2 regions of the Variovorax sp. 10N420 genome follow, and region 1 is predicted to be linked to the other one. Evidence: riboswitches for the same ligand, from Rfam matches in the RefSeq annotation. Region 1 holds a riboswitch; the other holds the start of a gene.
The links. A riboswitch is a leader RNA that binds a small molecule or an ion and turns the genes downstream of it on or off. The one in region 1 is predicted to bind glycine.
Positions count from the first base shown of each region.

Region 2: it holds a riboswitch for glycine, as region 1 does, so the genes downstream of both, gcvT (glycine cleavage system aminomethyltransferase GcvT) here and AC1DEK_RS10320 (FAD-dependent oxidoreductase) in region 1, are expected to answer to the same signal.

Region 1 covers NZ_JBFTIJ010000003.1:469,347-474,829, forward strand. Annotated here, with positions in the region: gene AC1DEK_RS10300 (phosphatase PAP2 family protein) at 1-328, opposite strand, end outside; gene AC1DEK_RS10305 (MFS transporter) at 339-2,291, opposite strand; gene AC1DEK_RS10310 (hypothetical protein) at 2,317-3,018, opposite strand; gene AC1DEK_RS10315 (helix-turn-helix domain-containing protein) at 3,177-3,911, shown strand; glycine riboswitch at 4,056-4,162, shown strand; gene AC1DEK_RS10320 (FAD-dependent oxidoreductase) at 4,241-5,483, shown strand, end outside.
Region 2 covers NZ_JBFTIJ010000007.1:158,040-163,522, reverse strand. Annotated here, with positions in the region: gene gcvP (aminomethyl-transferring glycine dehydrogenase) at 1-1,761, opposite strand, end outside; gene gcvH (glycine cleavage system protein GcvH) at 1,899-2,273, opposite strand; gene gcvT (glycine cleavage system aminomethyltransferase GcvT) at 2,357-3,517, opposite strand; glycine riboswitch at 3,564-3,673, opposite strand; glycine riboswitch at 3,689-3,788, opposite strand; gene AC1DEK_RS19495 (glycine betaine ABC transporter substrate-binding protein) at 3,866-5,431, opposite strand.

The sequences.
Region 1 (5,483 bases):
CGGCGGAAACGCGGACACGATGCGACTGCTGAGAGGCAGCGAGCCAGCATGCCACAGGCCATACGCACGCCGATAGAGCCGTGTGACCGCTGAAGCCGGTGAAGTTGATCAAGGCGATGCCGATGCCCCAGCCCAGGAACGCGATTTTCGACACGGCGATCACGCAGCACCCGAGCCCGAACAAAAGTACCCAGCGCCACGCCGATGGGCGCGTCGCTTCGCGAATGCCGAGCCACACCGCGATCCACAGCGCGACCGGCAGCAGAAAGCCACTGTCACCGAACCAGGTCACAGCGACCCAAAACCATTGGGGAAAAGGCAAGGACATCAGTCGAAATTCATGCGCTAAGAAGCCCGCTCACGCGCCGCTGCAGGATGTCGGGCTGCACCTCGGCATGGCGCAGCGCGTCGCCGACATTGAGGCCCACCCGACTGAACAGGCCTCGCCGGAAGGGTCGCACCATCGCGACGTTTTCTCCGTCTCGCACTTCGACCCGGCTGAAGTACGAGCCCCACAAATTCGTCAGAGCCATGGGAACCACCGGAACGTCGATGCCTTCGGCGCGCGCGGCCTCGAGGATTTTCATCACGCCGCCCTTGAACGGCTGGAGCTGCCCGTCGCGAGTGATCGCGCCTTCGGGAAAGATGGCGAGGAGGTCGCCCTCCCGCAGCACCTGCACGGCCTGCGCGAAAGCGTCTTCGTAGGCGGCGGGATCTTCCTTCTGCGGCGCAATCGGAATGGCCTTGGCCAGCCTGAACAGCCAGCCCAGCACGGGTACGCGGAATATGCGGTGATCCATGATGAAGCGAATGGGACGCGGGCTCGCCGCCATGAGCAGCACCGCATCGATAAAGCTTACGTGATTGCAAACGAGGACCGCCGCTCCATCGCCCGGAATATGTTCGTCCCCTTTCACGTCGAACCGGTAGACGAAGCGGGACAGCACCCAGGCGACGAAGCGCAGCAGGTATTCGGGCATGAGCATGAAGATGTAGAACGCGACCACCGCATTGGCAATTCCCGTGAAGAGAAAGATCTGTGGAATCGTAAAACCAGACTTCAAAAGCGCGCCCGCAATGATTGAACTGGCAATCATGAACAGCGCGTTGAGAATATTGTTGGCCGCGATGATGCGCGCCCGGTGCGTGGGCTGGCTGCGCAACTGGATCAGCGCATACATCGGCACGCTGTAGAGCCCGGCAAACAGCGACAGCAGACCGAGGTCGGCCATCACGCGCCAGTGGGCCTTCTCCCGAATAAAGCCGCCCAATCCCAGTTCTCCAAGCGCGGGCAGCGCGCGCGACGCGAAGTACAGGTCGATTGCGAATACGCTCATCCCGATCGCACCCAACGGCACCAGGCCGATCTCGACCTGGCGCCGGCTCAGCGTCTCGCATAGCAGCGATCCGATGCCGATGCCGACCGAGAAAACCACCAGCAGCAGCGAGGCCACCTGCTCGTCTCCGTGGAGCACCTCCTTGGCAAAGCTCGGAAACTGGCTAAGGAAGATCGCGCCGAAGAACCACATCCACGAGATGCCAAGCAGCGAGCGGAAAACAACGATGTTCCCATGGGCCAGCTTGAGATTGCGCCACGTCTCGCTCACCGGGTTCCAGTTGATCCGAAGCTCCGGATCGGTGGCGGGCGCTTGCGGGATCGCCTGCGCAACGCCTCGCCCCGCCAGCGCGAGCAGCACGCATGCCAGTGCCACCGACGTGTGGCCGATATGCGGCACCGCGATCAGAAGACCCCCGGCGACCTGCCCCAGCAGGATGGCAACGAAAGTGCCCATCTCGACCATGCCATTGCCGCCAGTGAGCTCGCGCGCGTCCAGCACCTGCGGGAGATAGGCAAACTTCACGGGCCCGAACAAGGTGGAATGCAGTCCCATCAGGAAGACGCAACCGAGCAGCACAGCCGCATCGGCCCGCATGAAGCCCCACGCGGCGATCAGCATGATCGCGATCTCGAGGTTTTTGACGAAGCGGATCATCTTCGTCTTGTCGAACTTGTCGGTGAGTTGCCCGGAAGTCGCCGAGAAGAGCAGGAAAGGCAGGATGAACAGCGCTCCGATCGCGAGCCCCGCCATGGCGGGGGGCATCCAGCTGAGCTGTAGCTGGTAGGTCACCATGACCGTGAAAGCAAACTTGAAGAGGTTGTCGTTGGCCGCTCCAGCGAATTGCGTCCAGAAGAATGGCGCAAAGCGCCGCTGACCCAGAAGCGCGAACTGGTTGGCATGCGCATGCGGATCAGGCGTGGGGGACGATGATGCGTTGGCGGTTGTGGTCATTCGCAAAGCCTGGTTGGCAAGTTCCTCAAGCCGTTACGGCAGCGGCGCCCGGATTGTGCCGCAGCGTCTGACGGCCCATCGCCTGCAATGCGTGCAACACCGGGAGCGCCGCCAATGCAGCCATGAAGTGCTTGAGGCCGTGGCCCGAGATCAATTGCCGGGTGGCCTCGTAAATGGACGCGTCCGACAGCTCGAACAGCTTGGCCAAGACATAGAAGAAGACCACCCACCCCAGCTTCAGATCGATGGCGCCAGGCGATGATCTTGCGAGCGAGAGGACCAAAATCAGTGCCATTCCACCAAACTGCACCAGCGTCCAGGGCAAGGCATTGCCCGCCCTGTATTGGACGGCCGCCGCCACCAGGGCGCCGCTCATCGTGAGCCAGGCGGCGGGCCATCCGGCGCGCTCGCTCACCCGCTCGCAAACCGCAAGGCCGACGAGACCCGACAACGCGATGGCCATCCCTGCTCGGTCCGCCGCGAGCCGCGTCGCATCAGGCTGCACGTGATAGAAGGCGGACGCCGCCGCGGTGAAGATCAGCCCCGCGAAGAACATCCACGCACAATCCAGCGCGTTCACAGGAAGGCGAGTGGCCGCCTGGGGCAGCGGCGCGGCGTCGAGGGCGTCTTCGTGCGCCCGATCGAGCCAATGGAGCCAACGCAAGCCCCAGATGCCAATCAGGGCCAATGGCAGATTGCTCAGGACATCCAAGGACGACAGCGGCATGACGGACTCCGGTGAAAAGTTCGATCGGCGCAATCTAGGTTGCCGGCCCCTTCGGAGGCATCGAGAATCGATACGGAGCACTTTTTCACCACCGGCGGTATCGCCCGGCAGTACCGGTTCCGATATCAACATCAACACTCGCCCTTCTGTCGCCACCCATGAGCACCACCGTCGATCTGGTCGTCGCCCTCAAGAACGAACTCAAAAGCGCCCACATGACGTATGCGGACCTCGCCAGGTCGCTGGACATGGCGGAATCAAGCGTGAAGCGGATGCTCGCCAAGGGCGATATGCCGCTCACGCGAGTCGATGCGATTTGCCGGGCTCTCAAGATCGACTTCGCGGAACTCGCCCGCCGTGTCGCGGACGCTCAACCCTTGCTGAAGGAATTGACGCTCGAACAGGAAAAGGCCGTAGTGAAGGACAAGAAGCTGCTGCTGCTCGCCATCTGCGTGCTGAGCCAGTGGACCCTCGAGCAGATCGTCGCGGCCTACCGCATCAGCGAAGCCGAATGCATCGGCTATCTCGCGCAACTCGACCGCATCGGAATCATCGAACTGCGGCCCCTGAATCGCTATCGCCTGAAACTCGCCAAGACCTTCCGCTGGCGTCCCCACGGTCCGGTGATGGATTTCTTTCGCGAGAACGTTGTGCTCGACTACTACCGGGGCGGCTTCGACGGCCCCGCCGAAGGCTTGCTGCTGGTGCATGGGTCCATCAGCAAGTCGCTTGCGCCTGCTTTTCTGGACCGTCTGCAGCGTGTGGCCCAGGACTTTGCCCAACAGCATCAGACCGACCAGAAGCTGCCGCCCAAGGAACGCGAGGGCTACACATTGCTTTTGGGGATGCGCAATTGGGAGTTCGAACTGTTCACCCGCCTTCGAAGAGCGTGAACAAAGGATGAACACACAGAAACCGGTTTCTTGGATAAGATGCGCCCCGCAGAAAAGTGGACCCTTTCGTCCCACCGTCGGCGCAAACTCCCATGAACGCTCAGGTGAACCGCAAGCGCGGTTCGGTGACTGCCCCACATTGATCAATCGCCGACTGGAGAGACACCACGCCATGTGGTGCACCGAAGGAGCAAGTCCGCTGCATGCCGCATCGGATGAATCTCTCAGGTAAAGGAGACAGGGGGAGCGGCAGTCTGAACACGGGTCTTCGGCGCTGACACAGTAAGCACCAACGCCCGCCGTTCATGCCATCCCAAAAGGATTCGGACATGCGCGTGGTTGTGCTCGGCGCTGGTTTGCTCGGCGTTACGACGGCCTATTACCTTCAGCAGCTCGGTCACGAGGTGATCGTCGTCGACCGCCACGCGACCCCCGCCGCCAAAGCCCGGGGCAGGGCCGAGCCCGGCGAGCCCGCCATCGCCTTGCACGGCGGCGGTGCGGCTTCGGCCGGTGCCCGGCGAAGCAAAGGCAATGGGCCCCGGCTCTGGGGGAAAGTGCGTCGCCGCCTCTCCGAACTGCTCGACCGCGCCATCGGTGCGCCGCCTCAACGCGATCCGCTCGATCAACTGGTGCGCCTGGCAGCCTACAGCCGCAACACCGCACGGGCGCTTCATGACGAGGCTGGCATGCCTCAGCGGCCGCGCTCGAACGGGCTGATGAAGTTCTTTACCGACGCCGAAGCTTTTCGAGCGCGCGTGGCGCGGGCACCCCATTGGTCCGAACTCGGCTGCGAGGAGCGCCTGCTCTCGCCCGAGGAAGCGATGGCCTTCGAGCCCGCACTGCATGCCGTTGGCGCCGCGCTCGCCGGAGCAACGTTCTCGCCCGAAGACCCGGCACGCGATCCAGCCCAGTTCGCAGCCAGCATCGTCTTCCTGTGCCGCGCGGCCGGCGTGCGATTCATGATGAAGCACACGGTCGTTTCGCTGAAAATCCGCGATGGCCGGATCAGTCACGTGGACCTGCTCGATGCGCAAGGACAACCGGTAGCCCTGCGCGCGCAATCCTATGTGCTCGCCTTGGGCGCATCGAGCGTCCCGCATGCTGAAGAGCTCGGTATCGCCATGCCGCTGAACTTCGTGCGTGAGTACATCGCGACGGTGCCGGTCAAGGACGCGGCGCGTGCACCGCACATCGCACTGCACGATCGCCAGGGCAAGCTGCGCATCAGACGGCTCGAAAGCGCAAACGGTGTGTATCTCCGGGTCTCCTCCACGGTGCGTGTACGCGATGACGAAGAGAGCGAGCCCGATTCGGACCGCTTCCGAGCAATGCTGGGCCGCATCGACATTCTGTTTCCCGGAATGGCGAAAACCGATGAGGCATCGCTCGACACGGCGATGCACGCGGTAAGCAGAAACCGCCTGCCGATGATCGGCAAGACGCGAGTACCCAATCTTTTCCTCAATACGGCCCCCGGTACACCCACCTGGGCCCACGCCTGCGGCGCGAGCAAATCGGTCGCCCGTATCGTCAGCGGCTTGCGACCCGAACTCGACTTCGCCTTCAGGGGCC
Region 2 (5,483 bases), on a different contig from region 1:
TGCGTATTCGCCTTGTGATCCGGCGTTGGGTTGAAGGCTGATGCCGGCGTAGCCGGTGGCTTCGCACAGCCATGCGCGCAATTGCTTGTCGAGCTGCGCGTAGCCCTGCAACTGCTCCGCCGGCGCGAAAGGATGGATGTTCGCGAATTCAGGCCAGGTGATCGGGATCATCTCGCTGGTCGCATTGAGCTTCATCGTGCAGCTTCCGAGCGGGATCATGCTGCGATCGAGCGCGAGATCCTTGTCGGCCAGGCTGCGGATGTAGCGCAGCATCGCGGTTTCGCTCTTGTGCGTGTTGAATACCGGATGCGTGAGAAAAGCGCTCGCGCGGCGCAAGTCGTCGGGGATGCGCGATGCGATCCGGCCGGCGAGTTCGTCGAAACGCGGCAGCGGCGTTCCGGCGGGCACGAACAGCGCCCAGAGCGTCTCGATGTCCGCGCGCGTCGTGGTCTCGTCCAGCGAAATGCCGACGTGGTTTTGCACGCGCAGACCGAGGTTGACGCTGGCGGCGTCCGCGCGTTCGACGACTTTCGCGGTGTCTTCGCCTGTCTTGACGGTGAGCGTGTCGAACGCCGTTGCGTTCACCAGCTCACGGCCCATCTGTTCGAGCCCCTGCGCGAGGATCGAGGTGAGCGACGACACGCGCTGCGCGATGCGGCGAATGCCCTCCGGCCCGTGATAGACCGCGTACATGCTGGCGATCACCGCCGGCAGCACCTGCGCGGTGCAAATGTTCGAGGTGGCTTTCTCGCGCCGGATGTGCTGCTCGCGGGTCTGCAGGGCGAGGCGGTAGGCCGGCTCGCCATGCGTGTCGACGCTGACGCCGACGAGGCGCCCGGGCAGCGAGCGCTTGAATTCGTCGCGGCATGCCAGGTAGGCCGCGTGAGGACCGCCGTTGCCCATCGGCATGCCGAAGCGCTGCGTGGTGCCGCAGACGATGTCGGCGTCCCATTCGCCCGGCGGCGTGAGCAGTGCGAGCGCGAGCAAGTCCGCCGCCACACAGAAGGCGGCATCGAACTGGTGCGCATGCCCGGCGAGTGGCCGCAGGTCGTGCACGTGGCCGGTGGTGGCCGGGTATTGCGCCAGCACGCCGAAGAATTCACAGCTCGCCATCAGGTGCGGCAGCGTCTCGGACACGGTGCTGACGCGGACTTCGATGCCGAGAGGCGCAGCACGTGTCTTGATGACTTCGATGGTCTGCGGATGACAGTCGCCGGACACCAGGAACACGTTGCTCTTGCTCTTGACGCTGCGGCGGGCAAGCGTCATCGCCTCTGCCGCGGCGGTCGCCTCGTCGAGCATCGAAGCATTGGCAATGGCCATGCCTGTGAGGTCGCACACCATGGTCTGGAAATTGACGAGCGCCTCCATCCGGCCCTGCGAGATCTCGGCCTGGTAGGGCGTGTAGGCGGTGTACCAGGCGGGGTTCTCCAGCACGTTGCGCAGGATGACGCCCGGCGTATGGGTGCCGTAGTAGCCTTGCCCGATGAAGCTTTTCGCCACCTTGTTCTTCGCGGCGATCGCCTTGAGTTCGGCCAGCGCCTCAGCCTCCGTGACCGGGGCAGGCAGGCGCATCGGCCGCGCGCGCCGGATGGCGGGCGGCACGATGCCGTCGATCAGTTCGGCCCGCGTGGCCGATCCGATGGCCGACAGCATTCGCGTCTCGTCGGCCGGTTCGATTCCGATATGGCGCGCGATGAATTCCTCGGCATTCTCGAGCTCGCTGAGCGGAGGAAAAAGGGGCAGGACGGGTGTCGACATGGGGTAGCTTGAGAAGGTTCTGGTTTCGGCAAGTTGTCAGGGACACCGCAGAACTGGCTTTGCCAGGCTGCTGGTGTCGCTCCCTTGCAGGGGGTGGGCGAGAGCGACACGCAGTGCGCGAAGCCTGGGGGTGCGCATTATTCCGCCGAGAATTTCTCGTACGCGGTGTCGTCGAGCAGGGCTTCGAGCTGTGTCACGTCGCTGACGCGCACCTTGAAGAACCAGCCAGCGTCCATCGGAGCGCTGTTGGCAAGCGACGGGTCGGCGCGCAGCGCTTCGTTGACTTCGGTGATCTCGCCGGAGACCGGCATGAAAACGTCCGCGGCAGCCTTGACCGACTCGACCACGCCCGCCACTTCGCCTTGCGCGAAGGACTTGCCGACCTCGGGCAGGTCGACGAAAACGACGTCGCCCAGCGCGTCCTGCGCGTGAACCGTGATGCCAACCGTGACAAGCGCCGCGTCGGCTTCCTGGCGAACCCACTCGTGATCCTTGGTGTACCTGGTGGTCATGAACTGAAGCTCCTTGAGATGAGAAAGTGGGCTGGAAAAAGCAAAGAAAAAAGGCAAAAAAGAGCGCCGCGTGCGGATCGGCCTCAGCCGCGGAAATAGCGCGCGGGAATGAAAGGCATCGTGCTCACTTCCATCAGGACCGGCTTGCCACGGACGATCGCCTGCATGCGCGTGCCGGGCTCTGAATAGGCCAGAGCGACGTACGCCATGGCGATCGGCCGGTCGACGGTGGGGCCGAGCAATCCGCTGGTCACCTGTCCGATCGCAACGCCTTCGAAGGATTCGAGCAGTGTGCCGTCGCGCACTGGCACTCGATCGATCGCGACCAGGCCGACGCGCTTGCGCTTGAGGGTGTGATGGTCGAGGTGGCCCGCCGTCCCGTCCGCAGCCGTGAGCTGTGCCAGCACCTTGGCCGCACCCGGAAATCCGCCTTCGCGGGCTCCGCCGGTGCGCCGGACCTTCTGCATGGCCCACACCAGCGAGGCTTCGACCGGCGTGGTCGTCTCGTCGATGTCGTTGCCATAGAGGCAGAGTCCGGCTTCCAGCCGCAGGGAGTTGCGCGCTCCCAGGCCGATGGGCTTGACCTCGGGTTGGGCGAGCAGCAGCCGGGCCAGGCGCTCGGCGTTCGCAGCGGCAACGGAGATTTCGAAACCGTCCTCGCCGGTATAGCCGCTGCGAGTGACGAAAGTCGGGATGCCGCCGATTTGCGCTGCGCCGCCGGTCATGAAGACAAACCGTTCGATACCCGGTGAAAGCCACGCCAGTGTTGCGGCAGCCTGCGGTCCTTGAAGGGCGAGCAGCGCGTGGTCCGGCATCGGCGAAACCTGGCAGCGGTGTCCGATTTTGACGGTGATATGCGCGATGTCCGCCTGCTTGCAGGCGCCGTTGACGATCACGAACAGCGAGTTGTGGCCCTCGTTGAAGAACATCAGGTCGTCGAGGATGCCGCCGTCTTCATTCAGCAGCAGCCCGTAGCGCTGCTTTCCAGGTGCGAGACCGATGACGTCGACTGGCATCAGGGTCTCGAACGCGGCCGCGGCCTCGGGGCCTGAAAGCCGCAACTGGCCCATGTGGGAAATGTCGAACAAACCCGCGGCATCGCGCGTGTGCTTGTGTTCGGCCATGAGGCCGGCCGGATACTGCACGGGCATCGAGTAGCCCGCGAAGGGCACCATGCGTGCGCCGAGTTCGACGTGCAGGTCATGAAGCGGAGTCTTCAGAAGGTCGGTCGATGCGGAGGCCAAGGCTCTCTCCAAAAGGGGCAGTCCAGATCCATGACCGAAGCCATGGGCCACCCCTGCTGTCCGCTTTACCTGAGAGATTCACCCCACGATCGGGGCTTGCTCCTTCGGTGGGCGAGGCCGTCGTGCGACGGGTCGCCTCTCTCCAGCAAGGAAACGCCCTGATGCGGGGCGCTTCGCCAGTCCTTTTGCCTGAGCGTTCGGGCCCGTGTTTTGGTGGGACCTGCGCCTTCGGCGGCCCCGGCGCAGCGGGGCTCTCTCCTGACTGCGCCAGTGTAAGGGATCGAAAGCTCGTTCAACGGCGATTTCAGTGCGATCGCCCAGCCGGGCAAGGCTTGTTCCGCCGCGCCTTCAGCCTCTGCGGCGCATCAAGTATTCGATCGATTCGAACAATGCCTCGCTGAGCAATGCCAGCACTGCGGCCGGCACTGCGCCAGCCAGCAGCAGTTCGCGATCGTTGAGCGCCAGCCCCGTCACGATGCGCTCGCCGAAACCTCCGGCGCCAATGAAGGCCGCGATCGTGGCGGTGCCGATGGCGATGGTCGTCGCCGTCCGCACGCCCGCAAGGATCGTGGGCAGTGCGAGCGGCAATTGCACCACTTGCAGCGTCTGCCCGGCGGTCATTCCCAAGGCGGTGCCGGCCTCGCGCAGCCCTGCCGAAACCTCGGCCAAGCCCGTGACTGTGTTTCGCATGATCGGCAACAGCGAATAAAGCGTGAGCGCGATCAGCGCCGGAACGAGGCCGATCGCGCCCACTGCGGAGATCAATATCGCCAGCAGCGCAAGCGAAGGAATCGTCTGCAGCAGCCCCGTGAGCCCGAGCACGAGCGCACGCGTTCGAAGGTGTGGAAACACGAGGATGCCCAATGGCACCGCGATCAGGATGCCCAGCCCCACCGAAACCGCGACCAGCAGCAGGTGCTGGCGCGTGAGCCGGCCGAGGTCCGGGCCGAAGAGCTTGGCGAGGAAACCGCGCGCCGCGGCATCCTTCGGGCGCGCGGCGCCGGCTGCCTGGGTCGTGTTGGCGTTGGCCGGCTGGGCGACGATCTTGCTTTGCGCGAGGAAGTCGCGCGCAATGACATCGAAGCCCACGCCCTGCAATTCGGCACGCGCATTCATCTCGATCATCGCGTGCTCGTCCACCCGGCCTTCCAGCTTCTGCATCGCCGCCCACGCCTGCGGCCAGCGCGTTGGCACGTCGAGGCGGTAGAGCACCACGGCGTCGTAGCGCGGAAAGTAATGGCGGTCGTCTTCGAGCACGCGCAGGCCGAGATGATCGATCTTGGCGTCGGTCGTGTAGATGTCGGTCACGTCGATCTGCTTCGCGGCGATCGCGTCGTAGGCCAGTCCGTGGTCGAGCCCGGTCGGCGTCTGCGTGAAGCCATAGCGAGCGGCCAGCCCTTGCCAGCCGTCGGCGCGTCCGAGGAATTCGTTCGACAGGCCGAGTTTCAGCTCAGGGTGGGCAGCGAGGTCGCCGAGCGTTCGCACGCCCAGCCGCTCGGCATCGGCCGCGCGCATGGCGAGCGCATAGCCGTCGTTGAAGCCGAATGGAATCGCAATGCCAAGTCCCAATGGACGAAGCGCCGCGTTCATGTCCTCCAGCGTCATGGGCTGGGCGCTCTTGAGGATTTCGAGGGCAATGGTGCCGGTGTATTCGGCATAGAGATCGATGCCGCCGGAGGTCAACGCTTCGTAGACGATGGCCGTATTGCCGAGTCCTTGCCGCACGACGGGCGCGGGTGTGGTGTGCGCTGCCGCCGTCTGCGCGAGCACCTGCGCGAGGATGTACGACTCGGTGAATCGCTTCGATCCGATGCGGAGTTCGCCGGCCCCTCCTTGCGCTTGCGACGGAAAGGCCGCGCCGAGGAGACCCAGGCAAGCCAAGGCGGTGAGCCAGATTCGGCGCAGAGAACGCATCGAGGCAGTGTATCGGCGACGCGGCCCCGATGAGGCCATTCGATGGACTGGT